DNA from 4 places in the Chryseobacillus diguaensis genome. Region 4 is predicted to be linked to each of the others. Evidence: predicted binding sites of a transcription regulator. Region 4 holds the regulator's gene; each other region holds the start of a gene.
The links. The regulator LexA, encoded in region 4, represses DNA repair genes until DNA is damaged. The targets are predictions, from matches to a motif close to CGAACATATGTTCG.
Positions count from the first base shown of each region.

Region 1: ACOT8F_RS04020 (YhjD family protein) is a predicted target of LexA. The motif match lies at 1,894-1,907, and genes of this name have one in related genera.
Region 2: pcrA (DNA helicase PcrA) is a predicted target of LexA. The motif match lies at 3,440-3,453, and genes of this name have one in related genera.
Region 3: ruvA (Holliday junction branch migration protein RuvA) is a predicted target of LexA. The motif match lies at 2,601-2,614, and genes of this name have one in related genera.

Region 1 covers NZ_JBMKNV010000002.1:241,712-246,509, forward strand. The annotation lists gene ACOT8F_RS04005 (hypothetical protein) at 1-167, shown strand, start outside; gene ACOT8F_RS04010 (hypothetical protein) at 220-705, shown strand; gene ACOT8F_RS04015 (competence protein ComK) at 851-1,423, shown strand; gene ACOT8F_RS04020 (YhjD family protein) at 1,410-1,787, opposite strand; gene ACOT8F_RS04025 (TVP38/TMEM64 family protein) at 2,029-2,646, shown strand; gene addB (helicase-exonuclease AddAB subunit AddB) at 2,795-4,798, shown strand, end outside.
Region 2 covers NZ_JBMKNV010000015.1:52,802-57,599, reverse strand. The annotation lists gene ACOT8F_RS18185 (adenine deaminase C-terminal domain-containing protein) at 1-541, shown strand, start outside; gene ACOT8F_RS18180 (DUF3048 domain-containing protein) at 579-1,625, shown strand; gene ACOT8F_RS18175 (YerC/YecD family TrpR-related protein) at 1,615-1,920, shown strand; gene pcrB (heptaprenylglyceryl phosphate synthase) at 2,551-3,237, shown strand; gene pcrA (DNA helicase PcrA) at 3,471-4,798, shown strand, end outside.
Region 3 covers NZ_JBMKNV010000003.1:283,524-288,321, forward strand. The annotation lists partial or broken gene safA (SafA/ExsA family spore coat assembly protein) at 81-231, shown strand; gene ACOT8F_RS06455 (BofC C-terminal domain-containing protein) at 1,851-2,375, shown strand; gene ruvA (Holliday junction branch migration protein RuvA) at 2,680-3,282, shown strand; gene ruvB (Holliday junction branch migration DNA helicase RuvB) at 3,293-4,294, shown strand; gene ACOT8F_RS06470 (DUF2905 domain-containing protein) at 4,287-4,487, shown strand; gene queA (tRNA preQ1(34) S-adenosylmethionine ribosyltransferase-isomerase QueA) at 4,565-4,798, shown strand, end outside.
Region 4 covers NZ_JBMKNV010000001.1:498,176-502,973, forward strand. The annotation lists gene glnA (type I glutamate--ammonia ligase) at 1-198, shown strand, start outside; gene ACOT8F_RS02425 (hypothetical protein) at 270-455, opposite strand; gene ACOT8F_RS02430 (hypothetical protein) at 817-1,056, opposite strand; gene lexA (transcriptional repressor LexA) at 1,380-2,006, opposite strand; gene yneA (cell division suppressor protein YneA) at 2,167-2,481, shown strand; gene ACOT8F_RS02445 (YneB family resolvase-like protein) at 2,493-3,143, shown strand; gene ACOT8F_RS02450 (DUF896 domain-containing protein) at 3,246-3,473, shown strand; gene tkt (transketolase) at 3,647-4,798, shown strand, end outside.

The sequences.
Region 1 (4,798 bases), on a different contig from region 4:
ATAACGGAGAATCTCCAGCTCAAATTGCAGCCGGCTTAATTAAGGAGGATCTGCTTATTTCCAAGGTTTCTTACATTCAGGGAAGCAGCTGTAACGTTAACGAATTGTCTAAGGTACTATTACATTCAAAACGAAATATTAGACGAGGTGACAGAATTTCCGCATAAAAGAATGGGGGCAAATCTGGTTATTCTTAGCCTTGATCTGGAAGAAATATGGATGATTGGAGACTGTCAATGTCTGATTGACGGGCAGCACATAACGAATGAAAAGCTCATCGATTCTTTGATGGCTAATATGCGTAATGATATCCTTCAATCCTATTTAAAAAAATATACGATCGAACAACTCATGGAAGAGGATCACAGCTGGAAGGATATTCAGCCATTTATGCTGAGGCAGTATTCTTTTCAAAACAGCCAGTTTGAGTCACCCCTTTCTTATGCAGTATGTGACGGCTTCAGTATTCATGAAAGCCAGCTGAAAAAAGTAAAGATTCAGAATGCAAAATCCATTGTTCTAGCCAGTGACGGATATCCTGAACTCGAAAATACCCTTGAAGCGACAGAGGAAAAGCTTCAGCTGTTTTTGAAAAATGATCCTCTCTGCTTTAGTATCTATAGGTCTGTTAAAGGATTGAAAAAGGGGAATATTTCATTTGATGACCGGACTTATGTGAAGGTTAATTTGGAAAGGCAGATTTAATACAGATTTGATGCTTAAAAACCCATTATGTTAATAAAACATCAATTTTTGTATATTTTATGTAAATTTGTAGATAAAAACCATCCTAAAGTGCTAGTCTGATCATGGTATATTTTACCTAATACTAGTAAAGGTGGTACAACCTATGGAAAACATCCAGCCAATTATTCTTGAAAGCTATGAAGCCAATCGACTGACAATGGCTATCCTGGCCACTACTGAAGAAGGTCGCTTGTATTCAACGGTCTTTGAGACAGACAGAAAAATGACGGTTAAAATGAAGCCGATGGAAATTGTAGAACGAAGCTGCAGATACTTCGGTTCAAGCTATATTGGCCGTAAAACGGGGACAAAGGATCTTTTGGGCATCACCCACAAACCGCCGATCGTTGTTGATGCGGCGAACTCCATTTATCTCTTTCCAACAACATCCTCAACAAGGCCTCAATGTTCTTGGATCTCCCATTATTATATCCATCAATATGAAGAAGCAGAGAGTGACAACACGCTGGTTACCTTTACAGACCGCAGAACGATAACTCTCCCCATTTCCGTTCATTCTTTTGAGAATCAAATGTACCGTACAGCTCAGCTCAGAACGGTCATATCTTCAAGAATTGAAGATGGTCCGCGTCAAATGAGTGCCTTTATGTTCCAAAAGGACCCGTCTTCTAAGTTACTTCAGGAGCAGCTGATCAGGGAGCTTAACCGTTATTAATAGAAGTATGGCTTGCTTTGAATAAGTACCCCTCCATAAGCTCGGCTACTCTGTTTCTAATCCGGGGATTGAAGTAATTGTGCTGTTCTTCAAAACCTTCATACAAGAAGGAGTAAAGGGTAAAAGCCTCATCGCTCTTTACTTTGCTCACTTGAATTTTTTGTTTTTTCAGCTGCACCTTGATCTGGTACAGATCTTTTTGAACAAGTTTAAGTGATTCCTCGACTAAGTGAAGGTAGGGCTGTTTGAGTTTAAATGGGCTTTGTTCAATAACGGAGATGTCCTTGTTCAGGACTGTCATTGTCATGGGAAGGTAGATGGATTTTTCGATGATGTCCCTCACATCTTCTGGTATTCTTGTCATGCTTCTGACCTCTTTCAATGTAGGATAAGACGCACAGCGGAGCATTTGCCCAGGGAGGTCTCCGCTGTGCGTTGCTTTTTTTTCTGATTTTTTATATAGTATACACAGAACGTTTGTTCTGCATCCATTTTAGTGCAGATTTTTGTTTTTTTCAACCCCAATTGATTCCAGTATCTCGATATTCACAGTTTGGCCTAAAACCTGTAGAATAAAAGAATAACCTGTAAATAAGGAGTGTCACATGGATTTACATGGCCTGCTTGATTCAATTACCTTGGAAAATATCATGGAAATTTTCAATAAATATAAGGCAATGGGCCCCGTTCTTGCGATAGGGCTTCCTATGCTGGAATCTTTTTTGCCGCTGCTGCCGCTCGTTTTGTTTATTGTGGCAAATGTTAATTCCTTCGGGCTCTTTCTGGGATTTATTCTTTCCTGGATAGGGGCATGTGCGGGTTCGATTTTAGTCTTTCTCATAGTCAGGAAGTTCGGACAAAAAAGAGTTTTCAACTTTTTAAGAAAGTATAAAAGCATTCAAAAAATGCTTTCGTGGTTTGAACATCGCGGCTTTGGACCTATCTTTCTGCTTTTGTGCTTTCCATTTACACCTTCAGCAGCAGTGAATGTTGTGGCAGGCCTTTCTAAAATAAGCATTGTGAATTTTGTCCTGGCCGTTCTAATGGGCAAGCTTGTGATGATCTTTATTGTCAGCTATACAGGACAGGATCTTCAGTCTCTCGTAACAAAACCGGAAAAACTCATTATTGCTCTTGCTGTTTTAGCGGTAATGTGGATTGTTGGCAAGATCGTTGAAAAGCGAATGCATCCAAAAAAACCGCATCCTGCAGATGAAAAATGATTTCATTTGTAACTGAATTTATATGCCAAAGACATATTTCAAAAGGATATGTCTTTTTCATAGGCTCGATTCTTTCTAATACTGAAAAATTTTAGGCGAAAAACGCCTTTAAAAGAGAAACAAGTTTATATACATAGGGGGCTTAAACGTGGGAATACGATTTTTGCTTGGCCGTTCCGGCAGCGGCAAGACCACACAGATTTTAAATGAAATACGGACAAGCCTGAAAAGCCAGCCTGACGGAAACCCGATTTTGTTTCTTGTACCAGAACAAATGACGTTTGCTATGGAATATGAGCTTGTTAAAACACCTGAACTTGACGGGATGATAAGGGCCCAAGTATTTAGTTTTACACGCCTTGCCTGGCGGATTCTTCAGGAAACAGGGGGAATCAGCAGACAGCACATAAGTACTACAGGCATTCAGATGCTGCTGAGAAAAATTGTGGAAGAAGAAAAACAGCAGTTTCATGTGTATGGGAAAGCGAGCGAAAAAAGCGGCTTTATTCAGCATGTGGAGTCCATTATGACAGAGTTCAAGCGGTATTGCATTACCCCAGAAGGGCTTGAAAGCCATCTTATGGAGCTTGCTGAATCGCCTGTGCGAAGTGAACAGGCACTTGCGGATAAAATACATGATTTACTGCAGGTCTACAGGCAGATGGAAGATCAGCTCGATGGTAAATATGTTGACTCAGAGGATTATTTGAGGCTTCTTTCGAGTCAGGCTGCAGAATCAGTCTATCTTGAAAATGCTGATGTATATGTGGATGGATTTCATAGCTTCACTCCGCAGGAATACCGTGTGATTGAAGCGCTTATGAATAAAGCAAAGAGCGTCACCTTTGCGCTGGCAGCTGATAAGGCTTTTAATCTGCATTTGCCGCACGAGCTGCATTTGTTCAGAATGACAGGAATGACATACCATAAACTTTCGGAAATGGCAAAACTGAACAATGCGGAAATCAGCGAAACCATTGTCATGGAAGAACTGAAAAGATTTCAGTCATCGCCATCTCTCTATCATCTTGAGCAAAATTACGACGCACGGCCTGTTAAAGAATATTTGGATAAAACGGATATTATGCTCGCACAGGCGGCAAACCGCCGCTCTGAAATAGAGGGAATTGCGAGAAAGATAAAAGGCCTGACAAGAGAAGGGGGATACCGGTACAAAGATATTGCCATACTAGTCCGAAATGCCCCGTCCTATCATGATTTGCTTACGCAAATTTTTCAAGATTACGAGATTCCATTTTTCATTGACCAAAAGCGTTCAATGCTTCATCATCCTCTGATTGAATTGATCCGCTCATCTCTCGAAACTGTTACAGGGAACTGGCGGTACGAAGCGGTGTTCCGTTCGATCAAAACAGAGCTGATTTATCCGCTTGAGTCAGACAGAAAAATCATGCGGGAGAAAATGGACGAGCTGGAGAATCATGTGCTGGCATACGGTATACAGGGCAGCAGATGGACGGACGGCAGCCGGTGGATCTACAGAAGATTCCGAAATATGGAAGAAAATGCTGTTGTAACAGATGAAGAACTTGAAAAAGAAGAAAGTCTTAACGCTCTAAAGGAACTGATCGTTCCTCCTCTGAGAAGGATGCAGTCAAGAATTGGGAAGGCAAGAACTGGAAGAGGGAAAGCGGAAGCACTTTATGGCTATCTGGAGGAGCTGGAAATTCCTCAAAAGCTTGAAATTCTTCGCAAGGAGGCAGAAGAAAAAGGTAATCTGCTTGAAGCAAGGGAGCACGATCAGGTTTGGAGCGCAGTGATCGGCCTTTTGGATGAATTCGTTGAGATGATGGACGAGCAGAAAGTATCCAACAGCCTTTTTATCGACATGCTTGATACCGGGCTTGAAGCGCTGAGATTTTCCATTGTTCCGCCAGCGATCGACCAAGTGCTTATTGCTGATCTTGAACGTTCCAGATTTTACGGAATGAAATGCAGCTTTATTATCGGGGCAAATGATGGGATTTTGCCTGCAAAACCTGTTGAAGAAGGCGTCCTTTCAGAAGAGGACAGAGAGGTTTTAAACAGGAGCGGTATGGAAGTGGCTCCTACGGCAAGGGAACAGCTCCTTGATGAAAACTTCCTCATTTACCGGGCGCTGACAAGCAGCGGAGAAAAGCTGTTTCTTTCC
Region 2 (4,798 bases), on a different contig from region 4:
GATGGGGCTGAAAATGAAAAATGCGGTGATTATGGAGCCTTATACTGTCACCATAGATAGCTCCTTTGATGAACTGCCGATGGAGTCTGATGAATCGTTTTTAGCACTTATCGATAAAAAAGGAAAATGGCGGATCAACACAGTACTGAGAGGGTTTGCAAAAAATATTCATGGTTTTGCTAGCTCCTACTCTACATCTGGAGATATCATTTTAATAGGAAAAAATAAGAAAGCCATGCTGGCTGCATTCAAGAGGATGAACGAAATAGGCGGCGGCATTGTGCTAACCGCAGGCAAAGAGGTGCTTCATGAAATTCCGCTTCATCTAAATGGAGGAGCTTCAGCTCTTGACATGCCGATTCTCATAGAACAGGTTAGAAAACTGGATTATTTACTGAGGGAGAGAGGCTACAGGTTTGATGATCCAATCTATTCCCTGTTTTTTCTATCATCAACACATCTGCCATATATCAGGATTACTCCAAGAGGCATCTACGACGTTAAGAAAAAAACGATACTCTTTCCGTCGATAATGCGTTAAAATAGGAAAGTATAGAAATAATGAGGCTGGTTAAAAAATGAATAAGAAACTTTTATTTATTATTTTAGCGGCGCTAGTAGCGTTAAGCGCTTGCAATAAAGCAGAAGAGAAGCCATCTCCTGAAAGAGAAACCGGTATTTCAGAAAAAAGCCGCATCGAAAACAAAAGCTTTCCTGTAAGCCCGCTTACTGGATTAAAGGCTGATCAGACGGATCACAGGCCTATAGCCGTTGTGATCAATAATCATACAAAGGCGCGCCCTCAATCAGGGATTTCTGAAGCAGATGTGGTTTATGAAATGCTGGCAGAAGGAAATGTAACGAGGTTTCTGGCTATTTTCCAAAGCCATAAGCCTAAGATTATCGGCCCAGTCCGAAGTGCAAGAGAATACTTTGTTGATCTAAGCAAAGGATACGACGCCTTGTTAATTTGTCACGGATGGAGTCCAAGCGCTAAGAAAAAGCTCGAAGCAGGTGAAGCAGATTACCTGAACGGATTATTTTACGATGGTACTCTTTTCAAACGGGATTTATCCAGAAAAGCACCGCATAACTCGTATATCTCATTTGTGAATATTCAAAAAGGTGCTCTGGAAAAACATTTTTCGTTTGTGGAGAAAGTTGAGCCATTGCCGTTTTCCGCTTCTGCCGAAAGTGAAGGAAGCCAAAAAGAATCAGCCCCTCATGTCTATGTTCAGTACAGCAAAGATGATGCTTACAACTCCCTTTATCAATATGACTCGAATAAAGGGAAGTACATACGCTCAAGCGGCGGTGTACAAACGGAAGACAGAGAAACTCATCAGCCTATCACGATTGATAATCTGCTCATTGCAGAAATGCAGCATAAAGTCACTGACAGTGCAGGCAGACGGGAAATTGATCTAACCTCTGGAGGAAAAGGCTTGCTCTTTCAAAAAGGATCCTACCGGAAAATTGAATGGAAAAACTATAACGGAAGAATCCTTCCTTATCTTAATAATAAAATCGTCCCGTTTGTTCCGGGGAAGACATGGATCAATATTGTTCCAAGCCTCGAGAAAGACATTCTGTTTGGACAAAGGAGAATAGCACATGCAAATTGAAAAACTACGAGGAAAAGAACTCGACCAGCTTTTTGAGTCGATTTTATCTTTAAAAGATCTTGAAGAATGCTATCGATTTTTTGACGATCTTTGCACAGTAAATGAAATTCAGTCATTGGCACAGCGCCTTGAAGTAGCAAGAATGCTTCGCGAAGGCAACACTTATCATAAAATTGAAACTCAAACAGGTGCAAGCACGGCTACGATCTCAAGAGTGAAGCGCTGCCTTAATTATGGAAATGATGCCTATACAATGGCACTTGACCGCGTTCACAAACAGCCGAGCGAGTCTTGAGGAAAGCGGAAAGAAAGGTCCAAAATGCAAAAGTGCATTTTGGACCTTTTTTTCGCAACAAGCACTTAGCTTGCGGATTTTGAACAAGAGGATCAGTGGTGTAAAAAGGTTCCGGCTCGTAGAATTAGGAGTTTGGACAGAAGGTAGCCCTCTTTGGACAGTTAAACCGCTGTTCCTGACAGTAAGCTCTTTTATAAGGAAAAAATAATCGTGAAAATTCTATTATCGGGCTTTAAAAGACAGGAATAAATACGAGGCAGCTAGTCTCAGTTAGAACCTTGCTCCTTTTGGTGAAAAAAGAGTTTAAAAAAAGGTGAAAAAGTGACGTTTATAAGCAGGTTCATTAACCTTGTCCCTCCAGTTCGCATTTGCCATTTCAACCATTAAGCTAAATCTAAAGAAAAAGTTAAACGTGAAAATCCCCTTGCAACACCTCAAAAGTCAGAAATGAACTCCCGTTTTTTTTCACATCCGCTTCTATATGTCATTTATCAAGTTTAGAAAAACAGAATAACTCAATTTTCCACTGCTTAGAAATTTCAGCCAGTGATGTTCCTGCTTAGTGAATTTGATATAATAAACGAATGGAAAAGCTCTTTTCTTTCTTTTGAAAAGAGATTGGAGGTATTTATGTACGATGTTAAAGAATGGCGCCATGTGTTTAAGCTCGATCCCGATAAAGAGATCAGCGATGAACAGCTGGAGCTTGTTTGTGAATCAGGCACTGATGCCGTTATTATTGGCGGAAGTGATAATATAAATGAGGAGAATGTGCTGAATTTAATGGCCCGCGTTCGCCGTTATCTGCTTCCCTGTGTCCTGGAAGTGTCAGCTATTGAGGCCATTGTGCCAGGATTTGATTTGTATTTCATCCCAACAGTATTTAATAGCCGTGATCCGAAATGGATAGTGAATTTACATAAAGAGGCTGTCAAAGAGTTCGGAGAGCTGATGAATTGGGAAGAATTGATTGTAGAAGGCTATTGCATCTTAAATCCTGATTGCAAAGCAGCAGCGATGACCGACGCTGAAACGGAATTGACAGCAGACGATGTAAAGGCATATGCCCAAATTGCTGAGAGGTTTTTCTCCTTGCCTATCTTTTATCTGGAATACAGCGGAGCTTATGGAGATCCACAGCTTGTAAAGGAGACGAAATCCGTTTTGAAGAACACAAGGCTGTTTTACGGGGGTGGCATTGAGAGAGCAGAACAGGCTAAGGAAATGTCCGAGTTTGCTGATACAGTCGTTGTAGGAAATATCATTTATACCAATTTTGAAGCAGCACTTAGCACAGTCACCGTTTTAAAAGACTGATTGCATAAGGCTCTTTTCATAAAAATTTGTTATTTTTTCATCTCCATCCGTGAATACAGATCATGAATATACATCTGGAAATTTTAAGAAAAGATGCCGCGAAGCCTATAATTTGTGTATTTTTTATGCCCATACAAATAGCAGCTATCTTAGCGGAGACAGCCTTGCATTAAGGACTGCTGTCAAGCTATTCTAATATATAAGAACATATGTTTGATATAGGATGTGAAACTATGCAATTCATTACAAATCAATTATTGAACGGGCTGAATGAAATGCAGCAAAAAGCGGTAAAGGCAACAGACGGACCGCTTTTAATCATGGCCGGGGCAGGAAGCGGAAAGACAAGAGTGCTGACCCACAGAATTGCCTATCTCATGGTGGAAAAACGGGTAGCCCCTTGGAATATTCTTGCGATTACATTCACCAATAAAGCTGCAAGAGAGATGAAGGAGCGGATTTCGACCCTGCTCGGCCCTGGTGCTGATGAAATCTGGATTTCAACATTCCACTCCATGTGTGTGCGCATTTTAAGAAGAGATATTGACCGTATCGGCTTTAATCGGAACTTTACCATACTTGACTCAAGCGACCAGCTGTCTGTCATCAAAACGATTTTAAAAGAGCGGAACCTAGACCCTAAAAAATTTGACCCGAGAACACTCCTCGGTGCGATCAGCTCTGCGAAAAATGAGCTGAAAACGCCTGAGGATTATGAGAAAACGGTTGGCGGCATGTTTGAACAAGTCGTTAATACCGTTTATCAGGACTATCAGAAAAAACTGCGGAAAAATCAGTCGCTCGATTTCGATGACTTGATTATGACGACAATCAAGCTGTTTCAGAGAGTGCCCGAAGTTCTTGAATATTACCAGCGCAAGTTCCAATACATTCACGTTGATGAGTATCAGGATACAAACAGAGCGCAGTATATGCTTATTAAAATGCTCGCATCCCGCTTCCAGAACCTTTGTGTAGTAGGGGATTCAGACCAGTCCATTTACAGGTGGAGGGGAGCGGATATTGCGAACATCCTCTCATTTGAAAAGGATTATGCACAGGCAGAAGTCATTCTTCTGGAACAAAATTACCGTTCCACACAAAGAATTCTGCAGGCAGCCAATGAAGTCATTAAAAACAATGCCAACCGGAAAGCGAAAAATCTGTGGACAGAAAACCTTGAAGGACAGAAAATCTTCTATTACCGTGCAGACTCGGAGGCCGTTGAAGGCCAGTTCGTTGCAGGAAGAATCAAGCAGCTCTCAGACAGCGGTTCAAGGAAGCTATCAGATATTGCCATTTTATACAGAACAAACGCCCAGTCCCGTGTAATAGAGGAAATATTGCTGAAGTCAAATATCAACTACACCATCGTTGGCGGTATCAAGTTCTATGACAGAAAAGAGATCAAGGATCTTTTAGCTTATTTAAGACTTGTATCCAATCCTGATGATGATATCAGCTTTGCCCGCATCGTAAACGTTCCGAAAAGAGGTGTCGGGGCCACTTCTGTTGATAAAATTGCTGCCTATGCAGCGGAGCATGATCTCTCTTTCTTCCA
Region 3 (4,798 bases), on a different contig from region 4:
GAATAAGTTGTGATGAAGAAGAATGGCATTTAGCTGTAAAGCTGTATCGTTTACAGTTTATTGAATAGGAGGGGGAACCGTTGAAAATCCATATTGTTCAAAAAGGGGATACCCTTTGGAAAATTGCAAAAAAATACGGGTGTGACTTTGAAGAATTGAAAAAAATGAATTCCCAGTTAAGCAATCCCGATGCAATTATGCCGGGAATGAAAATTAAAGTGCCAGCAGGAGGAAATGTTCCTGTAAAGAAAGAAGCACCGATGGGAAATCCACCTAAAAAAGAAATGCCGATGGAGCACCCTTTTGCAAAGGAAAAGCCAAAGGAAGCACCTATGAAAGAGGAAGTAAAGGCAGAAAAGAAAGAGATGCCTGTACCGGTAATGCCGAAAATGCCGAATATTCCTCAGCCATTATATCCGGAAATCGATATTAATAACTATTATTCTCTAAACATGAATTTGCCGCCAAAACAGCCGCAGCTTCCAAAAAAACCAGTAAATGTTCTGCCTGAAGTAAAGCCTGCAAAAGAACAGGCAAAGCCTGCCAAAGAGGCACCTAAGGCTGTTTCACCAGCGAAGAAAGAGGAGGCCAACAAGAGTATGGCAAATATGCCAAACATGCCTAATGCCAATATGCCTGCCAATATGCCTGCAAATGTAGCAGGAGTGCAGCAAATGCCTGCATACCAGCCTGAATGTATGCCGGTATCCCCAGTATTGCCTGGCTCAGGTTTCTGCCCGCCGGGATGGATCCCTGAACCATACTGCCCTCCGGGAATGGTCCCAGGCCCTATGCCATATGGATATGGCCCAGTGATGCCCCAGGGAGTTATGGGAGCGTATGAAAACCAGCCGAACGTAATGGGAGCGTATGAAAACCAGCCGAACGTAATGGGAGCATATGAGAATCAGCCGAACGTAATGGGAGCATATGAGAACCAGTCAAACGTAATGGGAGCATATGAGAACCCAAATGTTATGGGCGCCTATGCAAACCAGCCAAATGTGATGGGAGAATATGAGAATCAGCCCAACGTAATGGGAGCCTATGCACAGGATGACTGTGGATGCGGAGGACCATCTGGGGACGGCTATCAGCAAGGATATGGAATGATGCCGCAATATGGCGGTCAACGGTTCGGAATGCCGCAGTATGGAGGCCAGCAGTACGGGATGCCTCAATATGGAGGACAGCAGTACGGGATGCCTCAATATGGAGGCCAGCAGCATGGGATGCCTCAATATGGAGGCCAGCAGCATGGGATGCCTCAATATGGAGGCCAGCAGTATGGGATGCCTCAATATGGAGGCCAGCAGGGGATGCCTCAATATGGGGGCCAGCAGCACGGGATGCCTCAATATGGGGGCCAGCAGGGGATGCCTCAATATGGGGGCCAGCAGCACGGGATGCCTCAATATGGGGGCCAGCAGCACGGGATGCCTCAATATGGGGGCCAGCAGCACGGGATGCCTCAATCTGGAGGCCAGCAGCACGGGATGCCTCAATCTGGAGGCCAGCAGTATGGGATGCCTCAATCTGGAGGCCAGCAGTACGGGATGCCTCAATATGGGGGCCAGCAAGGTCAAATGTTTGGAAGACCGCCTTTTGACGATGGATTTGAAGACTAAAAATATTCTGAACAAATGTATGAGACGATCTCTAATCGTCTCTTTTGTTTTTTTAAAATGCTTCATCCTTTGAAATAAACACCTAGGTCATTAAGATCACTGCCACGCCAAATGAAAAGGATAAAATTTCTATATTTGGCCAGACTAAAATTGGAATATTCCTTTCAGTAAATTTTTTGGCTGCTTTGTAATGATAACCTCAACAATTAAAGGGTGTGCCAGATGAAGCTTATCAATAGAATCGTACTGATCACAACTTGTTTTTTTGCTTCTTTTTTAGATGTGCCTCTCAGTCATGCTGTGCATCAAAATAAATCTTCTGAAGAAAAGCCGCTTGAAATGAAAGTCATTCTCGAGAGGGTTTATTTGGATGGAGAGACAAGCCAGGAGCAAAAAAAAGAAAAAATTTGGTCCATGGAGGATTTTTGGGCCCGATACGAAGATTGGCAACTGCTTGATGAAAGCCCTTCTCAAATGGTATTTCGAAAACAGATGGATGATATCTCTCCTTTAATGAAAGCAAACGGTTATTTCGGTTTATCAAACGAAGGGATATTAACTATTTTCCTTGGCAAGCCTGAACCTTCATCCAAAGTGATTCAATCTTTTTTTCAGATTGATGTCGGCAAATTGGAAAGCAGAAATCACAGTGAATTAAATAAAGGCATAAGAGTCGGTACTAGGGACCATTATTTAAGAGTCATTGAAACATACCGGCACTTTACAGCAGCGCCTGACAAGCAATAAGGAAGCCGCTAAAAACAAAGTGTTTTACCGGTTTCTTTTTTGCGTTGTTTTAAATAACGTTTGTTTTCGCAAAGATTACTGCTATTCGTACGGGTTTTAAACACGCATAAAGATTTGTTTCGTGGCATCTTTTCTTAAAACTTGCAGATGTATTCTTGCTCTGAATTCACTTAAATGGGAGAAAAATCAACAAAGTTTAAGAAAAGAGCCTAATTTAAATATCGCCGAACATATGTTAACATTATGTGCTCGAAAACCGCCTTTTTGTGATACAATGGGGTTCAGTCACAAAGAGGTGAAGACATTGATAGAGTTCGTCAAAGGCAAGGTTGATTATATTTCTCCTGAATATTTAGTCATTGATCACGGCGGCATAGGGTACAAAATTTTTACTCCAAATCCGTACGTTTTTCAAATACAAAGCGAAGAAACGATTTATACATATCAGCATGTCAGAGAGGATATTCTGGCACTTTACGGTTTTAAATCAAGAGAAGAAAAAAGCCTCTTTACAAAGCTGCTGAATGTAACAGGTATTGGTCCAAAGGGGGCTCTGGCCATTCTTGCTTCAGGTGACCCATCACAAGTTGTAGAAGCGATTGAAAGGGAAGATGAAGTGTTTTTGGTGAAATTCCCGGGGGTAGGAAAAAAAACCGCCCGTCAGATTATTTTAGATTTGAAAGGGAAGCTAGCGGATGTCGCTCCGGAACTTATTCCAGACTTGTTTACGCATAAGGAGCTTGAAAGAAGGGATGCAAGCGCCCGAGCATTAAATGAAGCAATAGAAGCTTTAAAAGTTCTTGGCTATGCAGAGAGGGAGATCAATAAAGTCCTTCCATCCTTGAAGGATGAAAAGCTCACTACAGATCAATATGTTAAAAAAGCTTTGCAAAAGCTTCTGAAGTAGGGTGATAAATATGAATGACCGTCTAGTTTCAGGTCAAGCAGAGACGGATGAAGCAGCTCTTGAACTATCCTTGAGACCTCAAAAACTTCATCAGTATATTGGCCAGGAAAAAGTGAAGGAGAATTTGAAGGTATTCATTGATGCAGCAAAAATGCGTAATGAAACTCTTGATCATGTCCTTTTGTTCGGGCCCCCCGGTCTAGGAAAAACCACACTCGCTACCATTATAGCCAATGAGATGGGAGTCAATATCAGAACAACTTCAGGGCCTGCCATTGAGCGGCCGGGGGACCTTGCTGCTATTTTAACGTCACTTGAGCCGGGCGATGTTCTGTTTATTGATGAAATTCACAGGCTTCAGCGTTCTATAGAGGAAGTGCTGTATCCTGCTATGGAGGATTTTTGTCTTGATATTGTCATTGGGAAAGGATCAACGGCAAGATCTGTCAGGCTTGATCTTCCTCCATTTACTCTTGTTGGAGCTACAACGAGAGCAGGCCTTTTGAGCGCACCGCTTCGGGACAGGTTCGGTGTTTTGAGCAGGCTTGAGTACTATCATGAAAAAGATCTGGCAAGGATAGTGGAAAGAACCTCCGATATTCTGCAAATCAGGATTGAACAAAAAGCCGCGGAAGAAATAGCAAGGCGCTCCAGAGGCACACCGAGAATTTCCAACCGCCTTTTACGGCGGGTCCGTGACTTTGTCCAGGTCAAAGGAGAAACACTGATTACGGAAAATTATGCTGTCAGTGCACTCGAAAGGCTGCAAGTTGACCGTCTTGGTCTGGACCATATTGATCATAAGCTCCTGCTTGGCATTATTGAAAAGTTCAGAGGCGGCCCAGTTGGAATTGATACCATTTCAGCTACAATAGGGGAAGAGCCCCATACGATAGAAGATGTATATGAACCTTATCTTTTGCAGATCGGGTTTTTACAAAGGACTCCAAGGGGAAGAATGGTAACAAATTCAGTCTATCATCACTTCAATTTGGAGGTGCCTCATGAATGATTTCCCCAAAATTCTAATGGTGCTTGGAGCCGTGCTTCTTCTGGCGGGTTTTTTGCTGCAGTTTTTAGGAAAGCTGCCTGGAGACATACTAGTTAAAAAAGGGAACACAACATTCTTTTTCCCGGTTGTGACCTGCATCATTATTAGTGTAGTATTATCCATTGTGTTTTCCTTTTTTGGGCGAATGAAATAATTTTAAGAAACCTATTAGCAGCTATACGCAGAAATAAAAGAAGCAAAAGCTAAACAATAGAGAAACCAGGTGAAAAAATGAAAGTGGAATTATTTGATTTTCATCTTCCAGATGAACTCATTGCACAGACGCCTTTAAAAGAGAGGGACGCATCCAGATTAATGGTCCTGAATAAAGAAAATGGCGAAATGAAACACGAAACGTTTAAACAAATCAGTGATTATTTGAACCCAGGCGACTGTATTGTTCTGAATGACACACGTGTCATGCCTGCACGTTTATTTGGAATGAAGGACGGAACGGGTGCTAAA
Region 4 (4,798 bases):
AGACTTGAAAACGGCATCGTAGATCTTCCTGCAACACTAGCAGCAGCGCTTGATAGCCTTAAATCAGATCATGTTATTGTGAATGCGCTTGGCGATCATTTATTTGAGCATTTTGTAGAAGCGAAAGAAATTGAATGGGATATGTTCCGTACTCAGGTTCACCCATGGGAGAGAGAACAGTACATGACAATGTACTAAAAATGATTACCCTGACATTAAGCGTGTCAGGGTTTTTTATTCATGCAGAACAGCAAAGAACCTTGGCTATGTCAGCCAAGGTTCTTTGCTCTGTTTTTATATTCAATCAGTAAGTTCACAATTGCGAGCACTGCAAGTCCTATGCTAATGGCAATGCCTGTTACAGCAACTGTAAAAGAAATGTACTCAAAAAATGAATAATGGGCAAGCTTGCTCCAATCTTTTTTTCCTTTCCAGTCCTCGATCACGAGGTTCATGCCTAAAATTCCAGAAATGACGGTATAAACGGTGAGAATAAGAAGGAGATAGTTATTTCTTTTTCGTGAAAGTTTTTCTTCATTTTGAAAAAGGCTGTCAAGCGTCTTTGTAACCTCATCATAAAGAGGGGCAATTTGAAATACGCGGCTGAATAATCTGCTTAGCTCTCTGCCTTCAGTGCGGCTGCTGATTTCTTAAAAATAAAACTGCCCGGTAAATTCAGTAATGCTTCTGATCAGCTCTTCATTCTTTTGCCGCTTTTTTTCAAAGTAAAGCCTGGAGTAAATAAAAGATAATTTTAGAAGAACGATTTTATAGAAAAAGTGAAGAATCAGATTGTAAAAATGCTGTCCATACATTTCAGAGTACAGAGAACTCTCTCGCCCTAACTCGTTTGTGATGAGGTAAAGGTATGATCACTAATAACGTAATGAGTATAAATGGACATACAATAAAGTCAATCGAATGGATAACAGCTTCATAAGACATTCTTCCGTTTCTGGCATTTAGCCTGACTGGAATATTAACTGATTTTGAAAAGCGGGAAAGTGCCTCGCTTTCAAAAGAATCAGGAAAGAGGATCTTTTCAATGTAAGGCATAAAATACTGTTCCATATTACTATGTATGACTGATGAGTTTTTACCGTAAAAAGAGTTTTCCTGCTGGGCATTCTTTAGGGAAAAAAACTCAAATCCGCTATTTTTCAATTAATTTTCTAAGCGGGATACCTGTTCAGGCTTTTCTGTGTTCAAGGAAAAAGGGAAGATAAATTGTGTGACCGCTTTAAATAGTGCCACATCTTTTTTTAATTGATTGAGCGGATTCATGGTCTTTCCCCCAGCTAATATTTTCCTGTTATCTTTTTTTTCATATCTATTTGGCTGCAAATTCGCAAAAAAACTTGTCTCATAAAAGACAAGTTTTAATGAACAGTGCGATAGACCCCTATTACTTTCCCTAGAATAGACACGTTTCTAAGAATAATCGGTTCCATTGTTGAATTTTCAGGCTGCAGTCGAATGTAATCTTTTTCCTTGAAGAACCTTTTGACAGTCGCTTCATCTTCTTCAGTCATAGCCACGACAATATCTCCGTTGTTGGCTGTTTGCTGCTGGCGTACGAGCACCAGATCTCCGTCAAGAATACCTGCTTCTATCATACTGTCTCCCATGATTTCTAGCATGAAAACATGATCATCCGGTGATACGAATCGGTCAGGTATAGGGAAATATTCTTCCACATTTTCAATGGCTGTTATAGGAAGACCTGCTGTAACTTTACCAATAACAGGAACATCGATCACAGTGCTTCTCGGAATCTGATAGCTTGTTTCTTCTTCTAGTATCTCAATTGCTCTTGGCTTTGTAGGGTCTCTTCTGATTAATCCTTTGCTTTCAAGGCGGGAAAGATGGCCGTGAACGGTGGAACTGGAAGCAAGTCCTACTGCCTCGCCGATTTCTCTGACAGATGGCGGATAGCCCTTTTTCTTTACTTCCATTTTGATAAATTCCAGAATGTCCTGCTGTCTTCTAGATAGTTTCGTCGTCATCCTTAGCACCTCTCGTATCAAGTAATTTATGCTGATTATAGCATGATTTTCCTGCTAATACAAACATAAGTTCGAAAAAAGGAATTGACACAAAACATCTGTTCGCATTATACTTAATTTATCGAAAGCGAACAAACATTCTAAATTGGGGGAAATGATAATGCTGAAAGATTCTCTTCCTTATATTTTTACTTTTATGGCGTTAATGATTACGATGGTATTTGCGGTAGCCTATTCAGGGCAGCAATCCAATTTAAAGGATTATGCAACAATAAAAGTAGAAGAAGGAGACAACCTTTGGAACCTTGCAGACAAACTTGAAGATAAGCACGGATTATCGAAAATTGACTTTGTTCAATGGGTTCAGGATAATAATCATTTAAACTCTCCTGTTATTCATCCAGGTGAATCAGTTGTCATTCCGGTAAAAAAAGATTCTTTTACAGAAGTGAAAAATTTAGCTATAGATAAGTAGGTGCAAAGGTCTTGAATGCAATCATTTATTGCAGGGTGAGTACGGTTAAGGAGCAGCAGGAAACCTCACTTGAGAGACAAAGAGAGGAATTGCTGAAGCTGGCTGAAGAATACGAGATGAAGGTTGTCTCTGTTATTACTGAGCAGGCAAGCGGTTATGAAATTGAACGAGAGGGTATGCTCGAGCTTCTTGATTTAGTAAAAAATGAAGAGATTGATGCTGTTTTAGTGCAGGATGAAACAAGAATTGGCCGCGGAAATGCCCGTATGGCCATTCTTCACGTTCTCTTAAAATCAGAGACGGCAATTTTTACTATTTCTCATAACGGGCGGATCCAATTATCTGAAGCTGATACGATGGTACTTGATATAGTCAGTATAGTAGAAGAGTATCAGAGAAAAATACATAATTTAAAAATCAAAAGAGGAATGAAAAGAGCGGTTGAGAAAGGATATCGTCCTGAACATAATTTGGATAACAGACATATGGGCGGCAGAAAAGTAAAAACGGATATCCCTGTTGAAGAGATTGTGCGTTTAAGAAGCAATCAGCTGACTTTTGCAGAAATTGCTGCAACGCTCAGGGGCTTCGGTTACCCTGTTTCCAAAGCCACTGTTCACAGAAGATACCAGGAATATATGAAAGCGAGTCAAGAGTTATAGCTTGAAAGCAACATTCTATCCGCTTGGTAAAAAGGCTGTTAGTTTGCCTTTTATTTAAGTTTTTTGTACCATGGCTATATAAAGGGATAAAGGAGTATTTCAATGCTTTCACAAGAAAAGGTTGATCGAATTAATTTTTTAGCTAAAAAGTCAAAATCAGAAGGTTTAACAGAGTCAGAAAAGACGGAACAGCAAACTCTTCGCCTGGAATATTTAAAAGCTTTCAGAGGATCCATGAAAAACACTTTGAAAAATGTGACTGTAATAGATCCAAACGGGAAAGATGTGACTCCGGAGAAATTAAAAAGAGAAAAGAAAAATTTACATTAAAAAGGAATACTTGAAAAAGTACTCCTTTTTTCTATGTATAGGGATCTTTTTTAAACTTCGCTGCTTTTTTGCTTCTACTAAATCAATAGAAACCTTTCTATGTGAAGAAGTTGTACAATCAATCCACTATGGATATGATAGAAGGGTATGCAGATCAAGAAAGGATGGATAATATGACTCGAAAAATTGAAGACCTGAGCATTGCTACTATACGTACGTTATCAATTGATGCAATTGAAAAAGCGAATTCAGGACATCCTGGATTGCCAATGGGGGCAGCCCCAATGGCTTATCAATTATGGACGCAATATATGAATCATAACCCTTATAATCCTGATTGGTTTAACCGTGACCGATTTGTGCTTTCAGCGGGACATGGATCCATGCTGCTGTACAGCCTGCTTCATTTAAGCGGATATGGTGTAAGCATGGAGGATATCAAGTCCTTCAGGCAATGGGGTTCTAAGACTCCCGGTCACCCTGAATACAGACATACTCCTGGTGTAGATGCGACGACAGGACCTCTGGGACAGGGTATTGCAATGGCAGTAGGAATGGCCATGGCAGAACGTCATCTTGCTAGTACATACAATCAAGAAAACTTTAATGTAGTGGATCATTATACCTTTGCTATTTGCGGTGACGGGGATTTGATGGAAGGTGTTTCAAATGAAGCTTCATCACTTGCCGGCCATCTGAAGCTTGGGAAATTAATCGTCCTTTATGATTCGAATGATATTTCACTGGATGGAGACCTTGATCAATCGTTCTCAGAAAGCGTAGAGGACAGATATAAAGCGCTCAAGTGGCAGGTTATTCGTGTAGAAGATGGAAATGACTTAAGTTCAATTGCTAAAGCGATTGAGGAAGCTAAGAAGAATGAAGATCAGCCGACCTTAATAGAAGTAAAAACCATTATTGGATTTGGCTCTCCTAATAAAGCAGGAAATCACGGAGTGCATGGTGCTCCTCTCGGCAAAGATGAAACAAAGCTGACGAAGGAAGCTTATAAATGGACATTTGAAGAAGATTTCTACGTTCCTGATGAAGTTTACACTCATTTTAAAGAAACAGTAGCAGATAAAGGCGATAAAAAAGAAAAGCAGTGGAATGAGCTTTTAGCTGAATATGAAAAGAATTTCCCGGAATTGGGAAAACAGCTCAAGCTTGCCATCAAAGGAGATCTTCCTGAGAGTTGGGATAGTGAATTGCCAGTTTATGAAGCTGGAAAATCATTGGCATCAAGAGCTTCTTCTGGAGAGGTTTTAAATGCTATAGCTCAAAAAGTTCCTTATTTCTTTGGAGGAGCAGCAGATCTTGCCGGC